DNA from 3 places in the Streptomyces zhihengii genome. Region 1 is predicted to be linked to each of the others. Evidence: riboswitches for the same ligand, from Rfam matches in the RefSeq annotation. Region 1 holds a riboswitch; each other region holds the start of a gene.

Region 1 (7,765 bases):
CCTGGACGCGGGCCCGCTGGTCCTCACCAGCCGGATCGCGCACTACGAGTCGCTCCTCGCGCACGAGCCCCTGATCGACTCCGCGCTGGCGGTCGTCGCGCCGGTGGAGTCCGCCGCCGCGCTCACCTACCTGCGCGACCGATGCCACGACCGCGACCGCTGGCAGCCCCTGCTGGACCATCTGTCAGCCGACCCCGACGGCGTCCACGCACGGGCCCTGTCGACGCCCTGGCGGCTCGGGCTGACCGCCACCGTCTACCGGTACCACGGAGACCCGGGGGACCTGCTCGCGCTCCACGATCCCGGCGCGCTCGACCGGCACCTGCTGGCCCGCTACATCCCGGCGGCCACCGGGCCGGCGGACGGCGACGCCTCGCCGCCCCGCTACCGGCCGCAGCAGGTCCACCGCTGGCTGCACCACCTCACCGGCCATCTGACGGGGACGGGGGCGGCGGCCTACCCGACGACCGACATCACCGTGCACGGACTCTGGCCGCTCGCCGGCCGCCGTACCGTACGGGCGGCGGACGCCCTGCTCACCTTCTGTCTGACCGCCGCCGTGCTGCCGGCCGCCTGGCTGACACCCCGGCCGGGCGAGGCGGCCGCCGCCGTGCTCGCCCTCGCCGGTGCGTCCGGCCTGGCCGCCGCGCTCGCGCTCAGCCCCAGCCGGGTGGACTGGCAGAAGCGCCGCATCCCCGGACTGCGGAAGCCGTTCGTGGCGGGGCTCGCGGTCAATCCCGTCCTCGCCACCGTCGTCGGCGTCGCCGCCGGGACCGGCACCGGTACGGCGCTCGCCGCCGCCGGACGGCCCTCGGCCGCGCTCGCCGCCGGGACCGTCGTGAGCTGGGCGGCCGGACTCGGCGCGGGCTTCCGCTTCAGCCTGGCGGCCGGACTGCGCGGCGCCCCGCCGACAGCGGTGAGCCCGCCGGTCGCGCTCCGCGACGACACCGTGTACGGGCTGCTCTACGCCGTGTCCACCGGGCTGTTCGGCGGTCTCGGCGTCGGTGCCGCGACCGCCCTGCTGCTGGAGCCGGTCACGGGGCTCGTCGTCGGGACGGCCACGGCGGTCGCGGCGGGCCAGGCCTCGGGGTGCAGCGCGGCCCGCCGCTATCTGGTGTTCCTGCTGTGCTCCCTCGGACGGCTGCCGTTCCGGCTGGGCCGGTTCCTCGACTGGGCCTGCTCCACCGGGCTGATGCGCTACTCCGGCCCCGCGTACCAGTTCCGGCACGCGGAGCTCCAGCACTGGCTCGCCGCGCACCCGGACCCGGTGGTCACACCGCCCGCCGGTCCCTGACCCGCCTCACCAGGTCGAGGGCGGCGGCGGCAGGACGACCGGCGGCCGGTCGTCGCAGGTGATGGTGTTGGGCAGCAGCCACCCCGCGAGCCAGCCGCCGTCGTTGCCGCCCCGGTCGGTGAGGGAGAACTCCGATCCCGTGGCCGGGAAGTTGAACGAGCCGCAGTTGTTGACGCCCACGGCGCCGACGTTGCGGGCGTCCACGTTCTCGAAGGTGGCGGATCCCCGGGTGCGGGCGCTGAGCACGGAGTTTCCGGTGCCGTCGACGCGGATGTCCTTGAAATGGACCGAGGGGATGTCGTACCGGTCCTTCACCCCGTACTCGCTCACCATCATGATCGCGTTGTGGGTGCTGTCGAGGTAGTGGTCGCCGGTCACCCTGATGTCGGCGTCGATGCTCCGGTCGAGTGCGTAGAACCAGATCGCGCCGAGTCCGATCCTCCAGTTGAGGTCGAGGGTTCCGGCGCGGACGGTCGTGTTGCCGGTGAAGCGGAGGGTGCCGGTGAAGGGTTCGGCGCCGAAGCGGGAACCGGCGTGCAGCGCGCTGCCCTCGCGGACGGGGTCGGCGACGAGATTGCCGCTGACGGTGTTGTCGGCGCCGCCGTAGACGGCGATGCCGTTGGCCAGCGTCGGCGACTGGACGGTGTTGCGGGAGAAGGTGTTGCGCGCGTCGGCCGTCGTGTCGGACCACATGGCGAGCCCGTCGTCCCCGGTGTTGCGGACGAAGTTGTTGTGGACGAGCGAGTCGGTGACACCCGTGTGGAAGTTGAGGGCGTCGGCGATCTGGTCGACGACGACGTTGTTCGTGACCTTCACGTTCGACATCGGGCCGTCGAACCACAGGCCCACCTTGGTGTGGTGCAGGTACAGCCCGTCGATCGTGGAGTCGCTCATCGCCCCGCCGATCGCGTTCACCTGGTCGGTGTCGACCCGCTCTCGCACGTCGCCCTCGATCGCGAAGCCCCGGAGGTGGACGCCCCGGCTGCCGCCGTCCGCCGCGCTCTTCCCGTACAGCCCGACCCCGGTGGTCCGGGAACCGTCGGGGGCGGGTGTGCCGAGGGCCGTGGCGCGGCCCTTGAGGACGGTGTGCCAGTTGCCGGCCCCGACGATGGTGACGTCGTCGACCACGATGTGCCGGTCGACGCGGAAGGTGCCCGGCGGCAGGTAGACCGGCCGGTCGAGCCGGCGGGCCAGGGCGACGGCCCGCTCGATGGCGGGTGCGGCGTCGCGCCGTCCGGTGGGGTCGGCACCGAACAGCCGCACGTCCAGGCCGCCCCGCTCGACGTGCGGCTTCGCAACCAGTTCGCTGTCGAGGAGGTCGATCACCGTCCAGGCGGCGCGGCTGCCGGCGGGCACGGTCAGCCGGACGCGCTCCCCGGCCCGGTGGGTGCGTCCCAGGTGGAGCCGCTGCTCGTCGTAGAAGTGGGTGGGCCGGAAGGGCTTGCCGATCTCCGGCGCCGGCGTGGTCTCCGCGGGGACGCAGGAGCACTCGGCGATCCACCAGTCGGGGTGGAGCAGGTCCGCCCGGGGGTCGTTGGTGAACGGGTACTGGTTGTACAGCCAGGCGTACTGGGAGGTCAGCGTCATCGTCCTGCGATGCTGCCCGTCGACGGTGACGTCGAGGGGAGCGGTGATCCCGCCTCCTTCGGGGGCGTCCGGGATGCTGTAGCGCACGGTGACGGCGTTGGCGTCGCGGGGCAGTGTGAACTCGACGTACTGGCCGGGTGTCAGCCTCACGGCCGAGCGCCCGGAGGCCTCGGAGGCCAGGGTGTAGGGCGTCCGGTCCGGGCCGATGACCGTGCCGTTGCCGCGGGCGTTCTCCGCCTCCTGCTCGTCGAAGGCCACGGTGGCGCCCCGCCCCGCGACGAGCGCGGGGTCGACGGCGGCCCGGGTGACCACGGGAGCACCGGGGTCCGCGGGACCGGACGGACGGCCCGCCGCCGCGGCGTCGGGCGTCGCGGTCAGGAACAGGGCGAGGACGGTGGTCACCAGGGCGGCTCTTCGGCCGCTTCGTGCGCCATGTCCGGCACGGCTCGCATACATCCGGGACTCACTTCTGTCGGGCGGTAGAGGGAGCGCGCGCCCCCGCGCACGGCAGGGGGCGGCGTGGGGACAGTAGGGCCCGCGGTGATCCGCCCACAAGAGTTCTGTCGAAAAATTGCGTGTCAAAGGCAAATCGATGCAGGGGAATGTTGAGTGATTGCCCTCGACCGGAGGTCGACGTCGAGGTACGCGCGCCCGGCGTCAGGCGCCGCGCGGGGCGTCCTCGTCGAGCAGCGCGCCGAGGGCGGCGGCCCCGTCGAGCAGAGCCCGGGAGCGGGCCGTGAGCGCGGTCTCCCGGCTGTCCAGCGCCGCCGCCACCTCCGTCCACCGGCGACCCCGCCGCAGCTCCGGCATCAGGGCCCGGAGCGGGCCGATCCGGTACCCGGCCCCGCGCAGTTGATGGACGACGCGCGCGTCCCGCACCTGGGCCGGCGAGTACCGCCGCGTCCCCCGGACCGGGTCGCGGTCGGGTACGGCGAGCCCCTCCGCGTCCCAGTGCCGCAGCGTCGACGGGCGCACCCCGAGGGCCCCGGCGAGCTCGGAGACACCCATCGCGTCCGACACCCGCACCGCCCCGATCGGCTCACCCGAGATCAGCCCGGCGGCCTCCCGCGCGCGGCGCAGCCCGGCACGTTCCGCGTCCAGCCGCGCGTGCGCCGCGTCCAGCAGGGCGAACACCTCCGGCGACCCGGGGAACCGGTGCGCGGCCCGCACGATCCGTTTCGCCTCGACCGGACCGGCGCCCGCCGCGAACGCCCGGTAGGCCAGCGCGGACCGCACATGCCGCTCCCCGTGGACCCGGTGCCCCGACGCCGTGCGCGCCGCGGGCGGGAGCACACCGTCGCGTTCGAGGTTGCGCACCTGCTGCACCGAGTACCCCGTCCGCCGCGCGACGTCGACGGTCCGCAGACGCGCCGAGTGGAGACCTGTCATCCCGAATCCCTTCGCCCACCGGCTCCCGGCCGCCCCCAAGTCTCCACAAGCACCTGAATGGAACGCTGGAGCACATGACCCAGGACGAGATCATCACCTTCACGAGCGGCATGGACGGCGTGCTGACCATCCGCCCGGTCCCCGGGGACGGTTCGCCGGACGCCGCCCAGGGGGACACGTACTTCTACTACGCCCCCGACGGCGCCGTCCCCGCGACCGCCCAGCCGTTCGCGACCATCGTGACCAAGGACCTCCCCGGCGACACGACGTCGCACCTCGACCGTCCCGGCGCCTACCGGGTGAACGTCGCCGCGGGGAAGGAGGAGTTCACCCGGTGGACCGGCCGCGCGCCCCGCGACCCGGCCCCCGCCGGAGCGGGCACCGACGACGACACCGTGACCGCCCACCCCGTCTACGGCGCCGCCGGCTGGCTGGCGGTGGCGAACCCGGGCCCCCGCACGCGGACGGCCGCCAGGGAGCTGCTGACCACCGCCCACCGCCTCGCCCGCGCCCGCCACGAGCGGCGCTCCGGCACCACGGGAAGCTGACGGCGGATCATCCGGCGGAACCGCCGATGATCCGTTCGCGGTGCGGTCCGCGGTGCGGTCGGCGGTCAGGCGGCGGTGCGGCAGGCGGTTCGTTCCGCGGTTCGTGCGGCGGCTCGGTCCGCGGTACGAGGCCCCCGCCGCCGGAAGGGCCCCGGCACCGCGCCGGGACGCGGAACGGGGCCCGGCGTCCGTCCCATGGACACCGGGCCCCGTGGCCCCTCGCGGTACGCGGCCGCGGTCAGTGGCCGAAGCCGCCCTTGGTCTTCTCCTTGGCCTCCCGGGCCTTGCCCCGGGTCTCCAGGGCCGCACCCTTCGCCGCGGTGGTCTCGTTGTGCATCGCGTGGGCGGCCTTGCGCACGGCCTTCCCGACAACCTGCTCGGTCTTGGCCTTGGCCTTCTCTCCGGCGCTCATGTCGGTCCTTTCCTCGCTGCGTCGTTGCTCACGCACTCGCCTGCCCGTGCTCCCGGCGGGGAAACACACCGTTTCCGAGCGGTGTCACGGCAGGATCGAGTCGACGTAGCCCCCGTCGACCCGCAGCGCGCCGCCCGTCGTCGCCGAGGCGAAACCGGAGGCGAGGTAGACGACCAGGTGCGCGATCTCCTCGGGCTCGATCAGCCGCTGGATCAGCGACTGCGGCCGGTGCTCCCTCATGAAGACCCGCTGCGCCTCGTCCCAGGGGAGGTCCGGGCCGACGAGTTCGCGGACGAAGTCCTCGACCCCTCCGGTGTGCGTGGGGCCCGCGATCACCGAGTTGACCGTCACGCCCGTGCCCGCCGCCTCCTTGGCGAAGCCCCGGGTGACGGCCAGCAGGGCGGTCTTGGTCGCGCCGTAGTGGATCATCTCGGCCGGGGTCACCACCGCCGAGTCGCTGGCGATGTTCAGCACCCGGCCCCAGCCGCGGTCCGTCATCCCCGGCAGGCAGGAGCGGATGAGGCGGACCGCCGACAGCACGTTCACGTCGAAGTAGCGCCGCCACTCGGCGTCGTCGATCTCCAGCGCCGGCCGCGCCCCGAAGACGCCGAGATTGTTGACGAGCACATCGACCCGGGGGAGCCGCCCCAGCACGTCCCCGGCCCCCTCCTCCGTGGCCAGATCCCCCGGCGCGGCCACGAAGTCGCCCTCCGGTACCTGCCCGCGCAGCCGCTCGACCGCCTCCCCAGTCCGTCCGGCATCGCGTCCGTTGACGGCGACACGCGCGCCGGCCGCCGCCAGACCGGCGGCGATCGCCGCCCCGATCCCCTGGGTCGACCCGGTCACCAGGGCCGTCTTCCCGCCGAGGTCGATCTGCATCGCGACTGCGCTCCTCACATGGTCGGATCCGCCGGGAGGCCCGGTGCACCCGTCCGGAGCCGGCGGGGTGGTGCGGTGCGCCCTCAATTGAGTCACCTCCGCCCCGGGCCGTCGCCGCCGACACGCGAACACAACCGCCGACACGCGAACAGCGGCGCCGGCACCCGAACACCGCGCGGGCGAACACCGCGCGGGCGAACACCGCGCGGGCGCATGCGCGTCGGCCCCTGTGCCCACGTCCGCCGGCCTCCGTTCCGGCTCAAGATCGCGGATGAGATGATGCCCGGCGACAAGGCGACGGCGGACGAGGAAGCCGGTGTGAATCCGGCGCGGTCCCGCCACTGTGATCGGTGAGCCGGTCCCGACGAGCCCCTGCCCGCACGGGCGGGAAGGCGGCGGACGGGCACGGACCCGAGAGCCAGGAGACTCACGCGGTCGCCTCCTCCACGAACCACCGGGGCGGATCTCCCCGGAGAGAGGGACGGTGCGCCATGCCCGCCACACCCACCGGAGCGACGACCGGCGAACCCGCGCGCAGGACGGGCGGCGGACCCGTGCCGTGCCGCGTCGTCGTCTGCCGCGACTGCTGCTGCGGCAGCTCCAAGGTGCGGGGCGTCGACCACGCCGCCCAGACCGCACGCCTGCGCCAGGCCGGGCCGGTGAGCGTCTCCGACTGCCTCGACGTGTGCGACCAGGCCAATGTCATCGTGGTCCGGCCCTCCGCCGCGGGCAGGGCCGCCGGCGGGCGCCCGGTCTGGCTCGGGCTGGTCAACGACGCCGCGGCGACGGAGGACGTCGTCGCCTGGGTCCGCGCCGGCGGCCCCGGCATCGCACCGCTGCCGGACATCCTCGACCTGTACACGTTCACCCCGCCCGGCCGCCCGGCGGTCTCCTGACGCCACCGCCGTGTCCGCCGCAGGCGCGGCGGACACCCGGCTCGGTGTCCTCGGCGGATGCCGGGCGTCGTCCGGGGCCCGGGGCGGGTTCTGCCGGCGGCGGAACACCGCCCGGACGGGGCCCGACGATCACTACGGTCCCTTCCCATGACGACGAGGACGACGAGGACGACACAGGCGACCGGGGCGACGCAGACGGCACGGGCGGCACGGGCGGCACGGACGACGGTGACGACGCGCACGGTCGCGTACCCGGCCGACGGTCTGACGATGACCGGGCACCTCGCGCTCCCGGCCGGTGCCGACCGCCGGCCCGCGGTGCTGCTGGGACCGGAGGGCACGGGGCTCAGCGACGTCGAACGCCGCCGGGCCGATGCCCTCGCCGAGCGGGGATACGTGGCGCTGGCCTTCGACCTCCACGGCGGGCGCTATCTGGGCGACCCCGAGGAGATGCTGGCCCGGTGCCTGCCCCTGCTCGACGACCCCGACCGGATGCGGGGCATCGGCCGTGCGGCGCTCGACGTGCTGCGCGCCGAACCGCGGACCGACCCCGACCGGATCGCCGCCGTCGGCTACGGCACCGGGGGCGCGATCGCGCTGGAACTCGGGCGCGACGGCGTCGATCTGCGCGCGATCGGGACGGTCAACGCGACCACCACGGGCCGGCCGGGCGAGGCGGGGAACATTCGCTGCCCGGTGTGGGCAGGGGTCGGGTCACAGGATCCGATCATGGCGCCCGCGCAACGGGACGCGTTCACGG
Region 2 (7,765 bases), on a different contig from region 1:
CTGGCTGGAGCGGTCGCTCCCGGGCTTGAGCAGCACGGGGTTCATCAGCGCCGTCGGCTCCACCCGGGCGGCCTGCGCCTGCATCGCCTGCGCCCGCCCGATCTCCGCGCCCTCGCGCGTCACGAACGAGTTCAGCGACATGTTCTGGCCCTTGAAGGGCGCGACCTTCACGCCCCGCCGCACCAGCCACCGGCAGATCCCGGCGGTCACCACGCTCTTGCCCGCGTCCGATGTCGTCCCCGCGACCAGCAGTCCGCCGCCGCTCATGTCCGCCTCCCCCTCGTCGCCGCGCGGACCAGCCGCGCGCCCGCGCAGACGGCCAGCGTCAGCACGCCGACCCGGCGCGACAGCCGCACCGCCCGCTCGATGTCCCCGAACTCCACCGCCCGGCCGCCCCCGTTGAGGACGGGCCGGTGCTCGACGCGCCCCGCGTACGACAGGGTCCCGCCCAGCCGTACGCCGAGCGCCCCCGCGAACGACGCCTCCACCGGGCCCGCGTTGGGGCTCGGGTGCTTGTCCGCGTCGGCCCGCCAGGCCCGTACGGCGCCCCGCGGGTCGGGGCCCGCGAGCACCGCGAGCACCGCGGTGAGCCGCGCTCCGGGCCAGCCGGCCACGTCGTCGAGGCGCGCGGAGGCCCAGCCGTAGCGCAGGTACCGGGGCGAGCGGTGGCCCACCATGGCGTCCAGGGTGTTGACCGCCCGGAAGCCGAGCAGCCCCGGCACACCGGCGACGGCGCCCCACACCAGCGCCCCGACGACCGCGTCGGAGGTGTTCTCCGCGACGGACTCCACGACGGCGCGGGCGATCTGCGCCTCGTCGAGCGCCTGCGGGTCGCGGCCGCACAGATGGGGCAGCCGGGCGCGGGCGGCGCCGAGGTCCCCGGCCGCGAGCGCGTCCCCGACGGCGCGCGCCTCGCGCCCCAGGGTGGTGCCGCCGACGACGGCCCAGGTGGCGGCCGCGGTCAGGGCGACGGATGCGGCGGGGGAGCGGCGCACCGCGCGCGCGGCGAGCAGGCCCGCGCCGATCGCGCCCCCGGCGCACACCGCGGTGTGGAGGACGCCCCGGCCGCGGTGGTCGCGCCACAGCAGCCGTTCGACGGCGCCGGCGGCCCGTCCGAAGGCGGCCACGGGGTGTCCGCGGCGCGGGTCCGCGAGCAGCAGGTCGGCGGCGAGACCGGCGGCGGCGCCGCAGGCGAACACCCGGTCCGCAGATGTGCGTTCGGCACCCATGGGGTCAGCGGCCCCCGGGGTGGGAAGGGGCGGGCAGGGCTGAGCCGCGGCCGGGCATGACGACGAGTCCTCACTCAGGGTCCGCGCCCTGGTTCGACGTGACCGGCGGTGAGAGTTCCTGGCTCCCCGGGAGGTTCCCCGGGTCACAGTGGCGGGACCGCGCCGGATTCGCACCGGACTTCCTCTGCTGCCGCCGTATTGGCCCCGGCAGTCCACCACGCCCGCGTACGCCCGTCAACTCACCCTTGACCTGCGACGGGACAGTGTGCCGAGGCCCACACCGCGGACAGCGCGGAAGCCGGGCGCGACGGCACCGCGGGGGTGCCGCCACGCCCGGCTCCCGGACGTGTCACGGGCCGCTCGCGGCCCGGTGTGCGGTCGTCAGTCGACGACCAGGTAGATGCCGAACGCGACGGCCACCGCGCACAGGGCGAAGCAGACGTACGCGCCGGTGCGGGCCAGGGCCACCGAGCCGCCGGAGGCCGTGGCCGACTCCTGCTTGCTGAGGCCGATGATGCCCAGGGTGAACAGGCCCACCAGGGCGACGGTGGCGACGAGGCTCACGCCGAACACGGAGCCGAGAGCTGCCCAGTCGATCTTCATGCTGCTGCTTCCTTACACCGTGGCCGGACGGGCCGGCTCGGTCTCGGCCGGCTCGGACGCCGGGGCCGGGATGGTGGTCTTGAACTCGCCAGCGGGCGGCGGGGCGACGGCGGCCATGGCGGTGGTGACGACACCCGCCGGCTCCTCCTCGCCCGGCTCCACGTCGTTGACGTTGGTGTGGTCGACGACCTGGCGGCGGGAGACGAGCCAGATCGCGAGGCAGGACGCCACCAGGAAGACGGCGACGACGGCGACGCCCCAGTCGCCCTGCTTGGTGACGAACTCCGAGGCCGCGGCGACCAGACCGGCGGCCGGCAGCGTCAGACCCCAGGCGACGAACATCCGGGTCGCCGTGGACCAGCGGACCACGCCGCCCTTGCGGCCGAGGCCCGCGCCCATCACGGCGCCGGAGCAGGAGTGGGTCGTCGAGAGGGAGAAGCCCAGGTTGGAGGAGGCCAGGATGACGCTCGCGGCGCTGGTCTGGGCGGCGAAGCCCTGCTGCGGCTGGAGGTCGGTGAGGCCCTTGCCCATGGTGCGGATGATGCGCCAGCCGCCGAGGTAGGTGCCGAGCGCGATCGCGACACCGGCGGAGACGATGACCCACAGCGGGGGGTTCGAACCGGGGGCGAGCACATTGCCGGCGACCAGGGCGAGGGTGATGATGCCCATCGTCTTCTGGGCGTCGTTGGTGCCGTGCGCCAGGGAGACCAGGCCCGCGGAGGCGATCTGGCCGGCGCGGTAGCCCTTGGCCGTGGCCTTCTCGTCGGTCCGCTTGCCGAGCTTGTACGTCAGCCGGGCGGCCAGCATCGCGCCGATGCCGGCGACGAGCGGGGCGGCGATCGCGGGGATCAGCACCTTGGTGACGACGACGCCGCCGTTGACGCCGGAGAAGCCGACGGACGCGACGGTGGCGCCGATCAGGCCGCCCATGAGGGCGTGCGACGAGCTGGACGGCAGACCGACCAGCCAGGTCAGCAGATTCCAGAGGATGGCGCCGACGAGCGCCGCGAAGATGACTTCAGGTGAGATGCCTGATTCGTCGACCAGACCGCTGGAGATCGTCTTGGCGACCTCCACGGAGAGGAACGCGCCGACGAGGTTCAGAACGGCGGACATGGCCACCGCGGTCTTGGGCTTCATCGCGCCGGTCGAGATGGTCGTCGCCATCGCGTTGGCGGTGTCGTGGAAACCGTTCGTGAAATCGAACACGAGCGCTGTCACGATCACAATCGCGAGCAGCAAGGTGATGTGTTCCATTTACCCAGGCAATCGTTTGACGTCATTGACGTGTGGACCGTAGGCAACCTGGATGAACGGAAGATGAACTGGGTCGGGCGCTGTGGTGACCGCAAGTGGCGTCAAGACGTTCCGTTTCCCGTTCCGGACCGCCGTCGACCGCAGGGGGCGTTCACTCGAACACCCTGTGTCGCGCCCACCCCGCCGGGACCCCGTGACGGCATCCGGCGGCGCGGGCGGGGCACGGCCTGACAGGATCGGCCCATGACCGCTCAGGCACACGGCGACGCGATCGAACAGGCATGGCGGGACCTGGTGGCGACGGCCCGCAGGACCGCCGCCGAAGGGCTCGTCGTCGGCACCTCCGGCAATGTCTCCGTACGAGTGGACGGCGATGTCGTCCTCGTCACCCCCAGCGGTGTCCCCTACGACCGCCTCGGCCCCGGGGACGTCCTCGGCGTCGGCCTGGACGGCGAGCGGGTCATCGGGTCGGGGGTGCCCACCAGCGAGCTGCCGCTCCACCTGGCGCTGTACCGGGCGACCGGCGCCCGCGCCGTCGTCCACACCCACGCCGTGCACGCGACGGCCGTCTCCACCCTCGTGTCCGAACTGCCGCCCGTCCACTACATGACCGCCGCCCTCGGCGGCCCCGTCCGGGTCGCCCCCTACGCCCTCTACGGCACGGCGGAACTGGCCCGGAACATGCTGGCCGCCCTGCGCGACCGCACCGCCTGCCTGCTGGCCAACCACGGCACCGTGGCCCACGGCGACACCCTGGACCAGGCGTACGACCGCACGGCCCAGCTCGAATGGATGTGCCGCCTGTGGCTCACGGCCTCCTCGGTCCCCGGCCGCACCCCCGCGCTGCTCTCCGACTCCCAGCTCGCCGACGCGGCCGGCCGGCTGCGCGACTACGGCCGGCGCCCGCCGGACGCCCCGCCCGCCTGACCGGTCCGGGCCGCCGGGCGGCGGCCGCCGGCTGGCAGACGTCGGCTGCCTTGCCGACACTGGAGCGGTGCGCCCGGCTACAGCGACGGCAGCGGCCGTCACCACCCTGATCGGCGTCGGCGCGGCCACGGTCGCCGCCGGACGCTACGCCAGCAGCGCCGCGCTCAGAGCGCCCGCCCGACGCGCCCTGCCCGGCGATCCGCGGCTGACCGTGCACGGGACCGAGCCCGGCAGGATCACGCTCACCCGCAGCCTCGTCTCCCTGCGACCGGGGACCTGGGGCCTCACCGGCTCCGGCGTCCACGCGGTCGTCGGCCCGGTGATCGACGGGGCCGCGGCCTCGGCCGACACCGTCGTCCGGCGGCTCGACCGGGTCGCCGACGGCGGCCTCGCCCCGGGAGCGCGGGTCCGGCTCACCCCCCGGCTCCACAAGGGCGACCCGGCCACCGCGCTCGGCATCCCCTACTCCGACGTCCTGGTCCCCGGGGAACTCGGCGCCCTCCCGGCGTGGATGGTCCCCGGTGCCCGCGGCACCTGGGTGATCACCGTGCACGGGATCGGCACCACCCGTGAGCACCCGCTGAACCTGCTCGGCTTCCTGCGCCAGCAGCGGTTCCCCGTGCTGAACCTCGCCTACCGCGGCGACGCCGGCGCCCCCCGGCCGCCGGACGGCCTCAGCCACCTCGGCGACTCCGAGTGGCGCGACCTGGACGCCGCGATCCGCCACGCCGTGCGGCACGGCGCCGAGCGCGTCGTGGTCCACGGCTGGTCCACCGGCGCGGCGATGGCGCTGCGCGCCGCGGCCGGCTCGGCGCTGCGCGACCGGATCGCCGGCCTGGTCCTGGACTCGCCCGTGCTGGACTGGGAGGTGACCCTGCGCGCCCTGGTCGCGGCCCGCCGCACGCCCGCCCCGCTGCTCCCGCTGGCGGTCCGCGCCGCCCAGGGCCGCACCGGAGCACACGCCGGCCGGCTCGCCGGAGCCGCCGACCCCCTGGCCGTCCGCGTCCCGACGCTGATCTTCCACGGCCCCGGCGACACCCTCGCCCCCTGGGACGGCTCGCGCCGGCTGGCCGGCGAGCGGCCGGACCTGGTCACCCTCCACACCGTCGACGGAGCCCCGCACGGCGCCATGTGGAACGCCGACCCCGCCCGCTACGAAGAGGTCCTCCGGCGCTTCCTCACCCCCCTGGCGTAGGGCGGCCGGCGGCACGGGACGGCTCCCGGGGAAGGCCCCGGGAGCCGTCCCGTGCCGCTCCGTTTGGGCTTTCGGGCCGTGAGCGGGAAGACTGCTCCCGTGACGTCCCGAAAGCCTGATGAGCAATTGGCGCGCAACTCCAGACTCCGTCTCGTCCGCCCGCGTCCCATGGCCAGTGCGCGACGGGCCGTGACGACCCGGCGTACCCGCCCGGCGACCCGCCCGCCGGAGGGCACGCCCGCCCCCGCCGAGCTGGCCCGCCAGGCCCGCTCGGTCCTCGCCGACGCCGTGCGCATCGCGCGCTGGGCGGCCGTCGAACGCGGCCCCGCCGCGGCCCGCTCGGTCCCCGAGGCGCGGCAGCGTGCCGCCGCCGCGCTGGACCTGACCCCGGAGAAGGTGCGCGCGGGCTGGGACCGCGCACGCCTGGCCGGTCTCATCGAGATGCACGGCGACGCCGCCCGCCCCGGCTGGCGGCTGCATGCCTGGGACCGCGACGACATGGCCGTGCTGCGCGGCTGGGTGGCCCTCTTCGACGCCTGGTCGCTGGCCCACCCCGCCCCCGCGGACGTGGCCCCCACCGCCGTGGCGGAGGTCGTCGAGGCCGTGCCGCAGGTGCTCTCCCTGCTCCAGCTCTCGGCCGGCCCCGTCGCGACCGAGACCCTCCTCGACCTGCTCCAGCAGCGCGTGGCCGAACTGCGCGAGGAACGCTGCGAGGTGCCCCCCGCCAAGGCCGAGCCGGCCAAGGCCGAGCCGGCCAGAGCCGAACCGGCCGGGACGGCGGCCGGCGAGGTCCCGGTGTCGGCGCTGCTCGACTGGTCCCTCGAAGGGCTCGCCTCCGTGGGGGCCCTGACCCTGGACCGCGGACAGGCCACGCTCACCCCGCTGGGCAACTGGGCGGTGTGGGTCAAGCTGGAGCAGATCTGCGTCGCCGCGCAGAGCCCGGCCGGCAACATCGAGCAGTCCGCCGAGGACATGCTGCGCGGCTGCGCCCGTCTGACGCCGGGCCCCGCCCGTGCCGAGTACCGGGCCTGGATCGCGGCCCGCACGGTGGCCGGCGCGGTCGGCGAGCTGCTCGGCGTCGCCCGCGGCGAGGACGCCCTGCTGCGGGGCCTGGCCTTCGAGGCGCTGCGCGTCGTCGGCGCCCCGGCCGAGGCCGAGGTGCGGGCGGCCGCCGGGGAGCCGTCGCTGCGCCCCTACGTCCTGCTCTGGCTCGCGGAGTACGACGGCGCCGACCCGGAGGACGCCGCCGACGTCCTCACCCGGGAAGAGGCCACCTGGCTCTGGGTCGACACCGCGGCGGCCGTCGCGGACCACGGCGAACCGCAGTTGCTCCTGCGCCACCTGGACTCCGCGGTGCAGGGCACGGTCCCCGCGCTGATCGAGGAGGTCAGGGCCGGCGGGCACCCCCGCACCGTCCAGGTGCTCGTGGCGCTCGCGGCCGCCCACCCGGACCCGGCGCTCGCCAAGGCGGTGCGCCGCGCGGCCTTCCAGGTGCACACCGGCGGCGTCTGACCCGGGCGCGCCGGGGGCGGGCCGGGGTCTACGACGACCCCGCCGCCCCGGGCGCGTACGTGCCGAAGCTCCAGATGTTGCCCTCCAGGTCGCGGGCCATGTAGTCGCGGGCGCCGTAGTCCTGGTCGGCCGGCGCCGTCACGATCTCGGCGCCCTGCCCGGCGGCCCTCGCGTGGTGCGCGTCCACGTCGTCGACATGGACGAAGACCCCGGCCGGGCCGGCGTCCCGCATCAGCCTGTCGAACTCGCTCCCGGTGCCCCGGCTGCCCAGCATCACCATGCCGTTCCCGTGGACGAGCTCCGCGTGGGCGACGGAGCCGTCCTCGTTCTCGTACATCGCGTGGACGGTGAAACCGAAGGCGTCCGTGAGCTGCCGGACGGCCGCCTTCGCGTCCGCGTAGACCAGCGTGGGACAGATGTTCGGTGACTGCGGCATGGCGTTCGCTCCTCGCCCGCTCGGCCGGCGGATGTGATCCGGGTCTCAGTCTGGCACCGCCGTCCGCCGGGCGCGGGCGCGCGCCGGGCCTCAGCGGAACGTGTCGCAGCGCGCCATGTCCCCGGTGCGCAGGCCCTGCCGGAACCACGCCTGCCGCTGCTCGGCCGAACCGTGGGTCCAGGTGTCGGGGGTGACCCGGCCCTGGTAGCGCTGCTGGATCCGGTCGTCGCCCACCGCGGCCGCCGCGTCGAGCCCCTCCAGGACGTCCGCCTCGCCGAGCTCGGTCAGCAGCGGCCGTCCCGTCGTCTCGTCGGGGGCCGTCGTCGCGTGCCGTGCCCAGACCCCGGCGTAGCAGTCCGCCTGGAGCTCCACCCGGACCGCTGCCGACCCGGCGCCCTGCCGGCCGTCCTGCGCGCGCCCGAGGACACCGGTCAGGTTCTGCACGTGGTGGCCGTACTCGTGGGCGACGACGTACGCCTGCGCGAACGGGCCGCCGGAGGCGCCGAACCGGTCCCGCAGGTCGCCGAAGAAGCCGAGGTCGAGGTAGACCTGCCGGTCCGCGGGGCAGTAGAAGGGGCCCACCGCCGAGGTGGCGGCCCCGCACCC
Region 3 (7,765 bases), 150 kb from region 1:
CGACGCCCCCGGCTGCCCGCCGGAGACCGTCGCCCGGGTGCAGGACATCGCCCGGCGCCACGGCGTCGACGAGCACCTGCGCGCGGAGATCCGCCGTGGCGCGGAGAGCGCGAGCGCGGTGGCGGCCTCCTGGCGGGGCCGGTGGCGGGACGACGCCGTCGAGTTCTTCGAGCGGCTGCCGCTGTGGGGCGCTCAGCGCGCCCTGTGAGTTCAGGCCGCGCCCGCTCCGGGCGCGCGGGGTACGCCACGCGCGGGGGCGGCCCCGCGGTCCCGGGCGTGCAGATGGCCTTCGAGGGGGTGTGGCGGGCGGGGCGGGAGCACGGCCTGAAGGGCGTAGCCCGCCTTCTCCGCTACCCGGCAGGAGGCGGGATTGCCCGCGTTGTGCACCAGCTCCAGCCGGGTGGGGCCCTCCCCCCGGGCGGGATCGAAGGCCCACAGCGTCAGCATCGCAAGCGCCCGAGAGGCGACCCCCTGGCCGCGGGCGGGCGCGCCGGTCCAGTAGCCGATCTCCGCCACGCCGCGCGGCCCCGAGGGCTGCTTGAGCACGATGTGGCCCGCGATCCGCCCGCGGGCGACCATCGCGAAGCTGAGCCGCTCCCGTGTCCGCCACCCCGTCTCCTGCGCGGCGATCCAGCGCGCCGCGTCCTCCAGGTCGTCCACTCGGTGCGACGTCCAGCGGCGCAGTTCCCTGTCACCGGCCAGGGACAGCAGGGCGTCGGCGTCCCGTGCCGTCCACGGTCGCAGCGTCAGATCCGCCTCGGTCAGAACCACGTCCATGCCTTCGTCCCCCTCCCCTTCGTGCTGCGCACAGCCCTTTCGCGCACGGCGCGGTCAGCCTCTCACCAGGCAGAAGGGATGCCCGGCGGGATCGGTCAGCACCCGCCACCGGTTCTCGTCCGGCTGGTGATCCGGCTTGCCCGCGCCCAGTTCCAGCAGGCGGGCCTCCGCCTCGTCCAAGTCGTCGACCGCGAAGTCGAGATGGATCTGCTGGGGCACGCCCTGGTCGGGCCAGCGGGGGGCGCGGTAGCCGTCCACGCGCTGGAAGCCGAGGAGCAGACCGTTCCCGTCGGTGAGGCCGGCGAATTCCGCGTGCGACTCCGGGTGCGGGTCGAGGCCCGTGGCCTGCTGGTAGAAGGCCGCCAGAGCCGGCACGTCGGAGCAGTCGAGGGTGATCGCGCGCAGGCTCATCCGTGGCGGCATGCCACCACCCTAGTGGCGGCCGCCCCACCGCTCGGAGGCGGCCGGGGCTCCCGGTGGCGCGGCGGTGGGCGGGCGCGGCGGACCCCGGCCGCGAACGCCCGGTCCGGCCGGGCTGTGCGGGTGGCCGCCGGTGGTGCCTGCGCGGTCCCGGCCCGGCCGACCGCTGTGATGGACGCATGACCCTTGATCGGCCGATGTACCGCGTCAAGCGGCGGCTCCTCGGCAAGCCGCTCACCACCGAACGTGCCGGCGAGGAGAAGCTGGGCAACCGGACGGCGCTCGGCGTGCTCGCGTCCGACTGCATCAGTTCGTCGGCCTACGGCTCGGAGCAGATGCTCCGTACGCTGGTGCCCGTCGTCGGAGCGGCCGCCTTCACCCTGGTGATGCCGGTGACCGGCGCGATCCTGCTGGTGCTGCTGCTTCTGACGCTCTGCTACAGCGACGTCGTCACGATCTACACCCGGGCCGGTGGCTCCTACGTGGTGGCCCGGGAGAACTTCGGGCCGGACGTCGCGCAGGTCGCCGCCGTGGCCCTGCTGGTCGACTACATCGTCACCGTCGCCGTGCAGGTGTCGGCCGGCACGAACGCGCTGATCTCACTCGCGCACCTGGTCGGCGACGGCTGGACGGGGCTCGACCATCTCCAGTTGCCGGTCTCCGTGGCGATGATCGTGCTGCTCGGCTACGGGAATCTGCGCGGGGTCCGCGAGGCGGGCCGGATGTTCGCGCTGCCGGCCTATCTGTTCATCGCCGCGATGGGCCTGGTGTTCCTCGTCGCGGCGGTGCGCGCCCTGACGGGCGGGCTGCCGCACGCCGATCTGAACGCCCCGGGTGTGGTGCCGCTGGGCACGCCCGGCGACGGCTGGCTGTACGGCGCCTCGCTCTTCATCGTGCTGCGCTCCTTCGCCAACGGCGGCTCGTCCCTCACCGGGCTCGAAGCGATCTCGAACGGCATCTCCGCCTTCCGCGAGCCGCAGGGCCGCAACGCCCGGCGCACCCTCGTCACCATGAGCTGTGTGCTCGCCGCGCTGGTGCTGGGCGTCTCCACCCTCGCGCACGTCACCCACGCCGTGCCGTACACCGACGGCACCCCGACGGTCATCGCGCAGGAGGCACGGCTCGCCTTCGGCGACGGTACGGCCGGGACGATCGGGCTGGTCTTCGTGCAGCTCGCGACCGCGCTGGTGCTCTACACCGGTGCCAACACCCCGTTCACCGGCTTCCCGTTCCTGGCCAGTTTCGTCGCGCAGGACCGGTTCCTGCCGCGCATGCTCACCCGGCGCGGGCACCGGCTGGCCTTCTCCAACGGGATCGTCACGCTCTCCGCCCTCTCCCTGGCGCTGCTGCTCGTCACGGGCGCCAGTGTGGACAAGCTGGTGGCCCTCTACGCGATCGGTGTGTTCACCGCGTTCACCATGGCCGGGGCCGGTCTCACCGCCCACCATCTGCGCGGGCGCGAGCGGTTGCGCCGGGTGAAGATCGCGGTCAACGCGCTCGCGGCGATCGTGTCCGCCTCCGTCGTGCTGATCTTCGCCGTCACGAAATTCACCGAAGGCGCGTGGCTGGTCGTGGTGGTCTTCCCGCTCGGGGTCTGGGTGCTCATCCGGATCAACCGCGAGTACCGGCGCGAGGCCGCCGCCCTGGAGCGGCTGCCCACGGGCGCGGACCGGCCGCGCACACGCCGCCACCAGGTGTTCGTCCTCGTCGAGACGCTCGACCTCGCCACCCTCAAGGCCCTGCGCTACGCCCATGAGCTGCGGCCCGACAACGTGCGTGCGGTGCACTTCGCCATCGACGAGGCACACGCCCGCCGCCTGTCCGCCCGCTGGGCGTCGACGAACGCGACCTCGGTCGACCTGGAACTGGTGGCCTGCCCCGACCGCCGGCTGCGGCACGCGATGCGCGAACTGGCCGTGCGGACCACGCAGGACGGCGACACCTCCCTGACGGTCCTCGTGCCCCGGCGGATGTACGCCACCGCCCTCGGCAAGCTCCTCCACCGGGGCACCGGCGAGAAGATGGCGAAGACCCTGGAGCGACTGCCGCACGTCGCGGTCACGATCCTGCCGTTCAACGCCTCGCACGCCATCGAAGCCCTGGAGGCGGACCGTCTGCCCGACCTGGGCTGAGACGGACCGGCCCCCCGACGTGACGGGAGACGGACCGGCCGCCGGACGCGACGGGAGGCAGGCCGCCCGCCGGACACGCGCGGTGGGAGACCTCGGCCCCGTCGCCCGTGCCCGTGCCCGACGGCGGGTCAGCCCGTCGCCGGGTGCGGCGCGGCAGGCGGCCGGGGGCCGCCGCCGGGCAGGAAGGTGACCTGCGGGGTCCCGGTGCGGGGGTGGACGGCGACCTCCGCGTCCACCCCGTAGACCTCCTGGAGCAGCGCGGGGGTGAGGACGTCGGCGGGCGGGCCCGAGGCGACGACCCGGCCGTCGCACAGCACGTACAGGCGGTCGCAGAAGCCGGCCGCCAGGTTGAGGTCGTGCAGGGCCACCAGCACGGTCGCGGGCAGTCGGCGCAGGACGCCCAGGATGTCGAGCTGGTGGCGGATGTCCAGGTGGTTGGTGGGCTCGTCCAGCACGAGGAGCGCGGGCTGCTGGGTGAGCGCCCGCGCCACGAGGACACGCTGGCGTTCGCCGCCGGAGAGGCGGTCGTAGGGCCGGTCCGCCAGGTGGAGCGCGTCCACCGCGGCGAGGGACGACGCGATCAGGCGGCGGTCGTCGGCGGTGTCGCCGTCGAGGAGGCGCTTGTGGGGCGCGCGTCCCATCGCCACCACCTCGCGCACGGCCAGGTCGACGTCCGTCGCGGCGTCCTGCACCACGGCGGCCAGGGTCCGCGCCACCTGCCGCACGGGCAGCGTCCAGGCGTCGGCACCGTCCACGCGCACCGTCCCGGAGTCGGGGCGCAGGATCCGGTAGACGCACCTGAGCAGGCTGGACTTGCCGCTGCCGTTGGGGCCGATCAGTCCCACGACCTCGCCCCGCTCCGCGGTCAGCGAGACGTCCTCGGCCAGCCGCCGTGCCCCGGCGGTGAGGGTGACGCCCTCGACGACGAGCCGGCTCCCCTTCACGCGGGACCTCCGCCCGTGGTCCGGCGGGCGTCGCGGCGCATCAGCCACAGGAAGAACGGTCCGCCGGTGAGCGCCGTGAGCACGCCGACGGGCAGTTCCGCCGGCGCGGCCACGGTGCGGGCGGCGATGTCCGCCCAGAGCAGGAAGACGGCGCCGCCGAGTGCCGCCGCGGGGAGCACCCGCCGGTGGTCGCCGCCGACGAACAGCCGCACGACGTGCGGTGTCATCAGCCCGACGAAGCCGATCGGCCCCGCGGCCGCGACCAGCACACCGGTGAGCAGCGACAGCAGGACGAACAGACGGGCCCGGAAGCGGGCCACGTCGAGGCCCATCGTCGTCGCGGCCTCCTCGCCCGCCATCAGCAGGTTCAGCGGGCGTGCCTGGAGGAGCAGGACGCCGAGGCCGAGCAGCATTGCGCCGGCCGGCAGCCACAGCGTCCCCCACCGCACACCGCCGAGTCCGCCCATGGTCCAGGCGAGCACCGCACGGGCCTCGTTGCCCCGGTCGCTCGTCAGCAGCAGCAGGTTCATCACCGCGGTGAGCACCAGGGCGTAGGCGACGCCCGACAGCACGAGCCGGCCCGAGGTGATCCTGCCCCCGCTGCGGGCCGTCGTGTAGACGAGGAACAGGGTCAGCAGGGCGCCCGCGAACGCGGCGGCCGAGAGCGAGAGATGCCCGAAGACCTGCACCCCGAAGACGATCACCGCGACCGCGCCGAGCGAGGCGCCCGAGGAGACGCCGAGCAGGTAGGGCTCGGCGAGCGGGTTGCGCACCAGCGCCTGGAGCGCGGTGCCGATCAGGGCGAGCCCCGCCCCGGTCACCGCGCCGAGCACCACCCGGGGCGCGCGGACGTCGAGCACGATGGTCTCGCGGGCCCGCGACCAGGTGACCTCCGACCATTCCAGGCCCAGGGCGTGGCCGACGATGCCCCACACCTGGCCGGCCGGCACCCGCACGGAGCCGATGGCCATGCCGGCGGTCATCGAGACGACGAGCAGGGCGGCGAGGAGCAGCACGGCGGGACCGAAGGCGACCCGCCGGGACGTGTCGCCCGGCCCCTCGGTCCCGGCGAGCCGCGGGGCCGCGGTCTTCCCGGCGGGCACGGTCACCGGAACCGCTGCGGGTGCAGGTCGCGCGCCAGGTCCTCGACGGCGCGGGGTGCGCGTACGCCGACCAGGGTGGCGGTCAGCGGCAGCACCACGAAGCGCTTGTTCCGCACGGCCGGCACGTCCGCCAGGGCGGGCTCCGCCAGCAGGAACTCCTTCTTCTGCTCGACGCTTCCGGCGCCGGCGTAGTCGTAGATCGCGATGACCTCGGGCCTGCGGGCGACGACCTGCTCCCAGGAGACGTCGCCGAAGACGTCGTCGAGGTCGGCGAACACGTTGCGCCCGCCGGCGAGCCGGATGATCTCGGTGCCGAGGCTCCGGCCGCCGGCCGTGAAGGCGCTCTTGTCCCCGCTGTCGTAGACGAAGACGGGCGTCTCGCGCTCGCCGTCGACCTCGGCGGTGGCGGTCCGCACCCGGCCCCGGAGGTCGGCGACGAGTGCGTCGGCCCGGTCCCGCACGCCGAACAGGCCGCCGATGGTGTCGATCTCGTCGTAGACGTCCTGCATCGAGACCTTCTTCTTCCCGCAGTACTCGCGGTTGAGGTAGGTGTCGATGCCGGCGTCGGCGAACGCCTCGCGGGACCGCCCGTCGTTCTCGGCGAAGGCGCTGGCGTAGCCGCCGTAGACGAAGTCGGGCTCGGCGTCGAGGATCTTCTCGAACGACGGTTCCTTCGCCGACAGTTCGGGGACGGCCGCGAAGTCCTCGCTCAGTCCGGGGAGGACGGCGGAGTCGGGGAAGGCGGTCCCGATCATCCGGTCCTTCAGACCGAGGGAGAGCAGCAGTTCGGCCGGGTGCTGGTGGATGGTCACCACCCGGGAGGGCGGCGCCTCGTAGGTCGTGCGGACACCGCAGTTCTCCACGGTGAGAGGGAAGCCGTCCGCCGCGGCCGCCGCGGGCTTGTCCTGCCGCGGGGCGCCGGGCGCGCCGCAGCCGGTGAGAAGGACCGCCGCCAGTGCGGCGACGGCTCCGGCCGTGCGCACGGCACGGCGGCCGGGCCCGGTGTCGGGCAGGGCGAAGGGACGGGGCATGCCGTCGTACACGTAAAGCCTCCTGCGGAGTCCGCGCTCCTCGGATCGGGCCCGCGACAGGCCAGTGTCCTGACTTCCGGATCGGCGTTCCCCGGCCTTCCCGCGCTGCGCGCAGTGGCTCATGGAGGGGTCGGCTCCCCGGTCACAGTGGCGGGACCGTGCCGGATTCGCACCGGCTTCCTGTCTCCCGTCGCGGCGATGACCTGTTGATCCTATGGTTCCCCGGGAAAACGGCAAAGGGCGCACCCCGGCACCGGGAGCGGCACCGCCCCGGCGCCCGCACCGGCGCCTGCCGGCACCGGTGTTGTCGGTCCCCGGTGTTAGCGTCGCCGCCATGGCAAACCGTTCGTACCTCTACTCCGCCGACTCGATGCCGAACGACGCGGAGATCCCCAAGCCGGTCCGCTGCATATCCGAGCACAACTGGGACATCCCGCTCGCGCACAAGCTCCTGGTGGGGCGCGGCACGACGATCGTCCCGTCCATGATCTGGAACCCTCCGATCGGCATCGCCGCGGAGTACGCCGGAGGGGCGGCCCTGCTCGGCGACCTCCTGCGCGCGGTCGGCCGGGGCCTGGAGGACGACGCCGAGTTCGCCGCGTGCGTCGCCGGGACCACGGCCCACCTCGCGAAGCAGCAGGCGAAGTACTTCGTCCTGGAGACCGGGGAGATCGTCTCGATGACGGACGACGACCCGGCGGAGAGCGTGCGGCGTCTGGCGTCCTCGGAGATCCCCGCCGCCGTCGCCGAGGCCGAGGCGGCGATCGCCGGCCGGAACGACGCGTGGCTGGCCTCGGTCCGGTCCGACTGGCAGCGGCACTTCGCGTCCTTCTACGGCGACGCGCTGTACTTCTCCTTCCCCGGCTGACTCCGGCTGATCCGACCCGTGGAGCGGCGCCCGGCGCTCACCCGGCGCTCCGGGCCCGTTCGACGACGCCTCCCGCGCGGAGGCCGGGCGACGCCCCGGGCGGGGTCCCGGCGCGGGGCGGGCATGGTGCCGGGCCCGTCAGACGGCCGGTGCGCCGACCGTCCCGCGGGTCATGGCGCGGTACCGCTCGGCGAGTTGCCGCGGGCTGTGCGGGCCGTCGGCGCTGTACCACTGGGCGACGCCGGTGCACATGGTGACGACGGCCCGGGAGACGTCACGCGGGTACGCCGTGGTGAAGACCTTCCGCGCGACACCGTCCTCGATCACGCCGTCCATCAGGCGCTGCTGACGGTCGCGGGCGCCGATGTAGGTGGTGCGCGCCTGTCCGGTGAGGCTGCGGATCTCGCTGGAGGCGATGAAGGCGAGGTCCCTGCGGTGCGCGTGGAACAGCACGAGGCATTCCACCAGCAGGTCAAGCCGTCGCGCGGCG

What was found. A riboswitch is a leader RNA that binds a small molecule or an ion and turns the genes downstream of it on or off. The one in region 1 is predicted to bind cobalamin.
Region 2: another riboswitch for cobalamin. It lies ahead of JE024_RS27030 (cobalamin biosynthesis protein); the one in region 1 lies ahead of JE024_RS33625 ((2Fe-2S) ferredoxin domain-containing protein).
Region 3: another riboswitch for cobalamin. It lies ahead of JE024_RS33205 (ABC transporter substrate-binding protein); the one in region 1 lies ahead of JE024_RS33625 ((2Fe-2S) ferredoxin domain-containing protein).

The regions. Positions count from the first base shown of each region.
Region 1 is NZ_JAFEJA010000002.1:1,404,281-1,412,045, forward strand. It holds gene JE024_RS33595 (NACHT domain-containing protein) at 1-1,294, shown strand, start outside; gene JE024_RS33600 (glycosyl hydrolase family 28-related protein) at 1,301-3,337, opposite strand; gene JE024_RS33605 (MerR family transcriptional regulator) at 3,539-4,270, opposite strand; gene JE024_RS33610 (DUF6194 family protein) at 4,345-4,818, shown strand; gene JE024_RS33615 (hypothetical protein) at 5,057-5,230, opposite strand; gene JE024_RS33620 (SDR family NAD(P)-dependent oxidoreductase) at 5,315-6,109, opposite strand; cobalamin riboswitch at 6,372-6,558, shown strand; gene JE024_RS33625 ((2Fe-2S) ferredoxin domain-containing protein) at 6,601-7,005, shown strand; gene JE024_RS33630 (dienelactone hydrolase family protein) at 7,276-7,765, shown strand, end outside.
Region 2 is NZ_JAFEJA010000001.1:6,354,180-6,361,944, forward strand. It holds gene JE024_RS27025 (cobyric acid synthase) at 1-267, opposite strand, end outside; gene JE024_RS27030 (cobalamin biosynthesis protein) at 264-1,229, opposite strand; cobalamin riboswitch at 1,320-1,461, opposite strand; gene JE024_RS27035 (hypothetical protein) at 1,611-1,832, opposite strand; gene JE024_RS27040 (inorganic phosphate transporter) at 1,845-3,089, opposite strand; gene JE024_RS27045 (class II aldolase/adducin family protein) at 3,333-4,016, shown strand; gene JE024_RS27050 (alpha/beta hydrolase) at 4,084-5,211, shown strand; gene JE024_RS27055 (hypothetical protein) at 5,380-6,723, shown strand; gene JE024_RS27060 (VOC family protein) at 6,752-7,159, opposite strand; gene ypfJ (KPN_02809 family neutral zinc metallopeptidase) at 7,250-7,765, opposite strand, start outside.
Region 3 is NZ_JAFEJA010000002.1:1,255,597-1,263,361, reverse strand. It holds gene JE024_RS33235 (polyprenyl synthetase family protein) at 1-208, shown strand, start outside; gene JE024_RS33230 (GNAT family N-acetyltransferase) at 211-777, opposite strand; gene JE024_RS33225 (VOC family protein) at 832-1,200, opposite strand; gene JE024_RS33220 (APC family permease) at 1,377-3,329, shown strand; gene JE024_RS33215 (ABC transporter ATP-binding protein) at 3,458-4,273, opposite strand; gene JE024_RS33210 (FecCD family ABC transporter permease) at 4,270-5,382, opposite strand; gene JE024_RS33205 (ABC transporter substrate-binding protein) at 5,379-6,419, opposite strand; cobalamin riboswitch at 6,450-6,627, opposite strand; gene JE024_RS33200 (DUF7822 domain-containing protein) at 6,742-7,275, shown strand; gene JE024_RS33195 (TetR/AcrR family transcriptional regulator) at 7,414-7,765, opposite strand, start outside.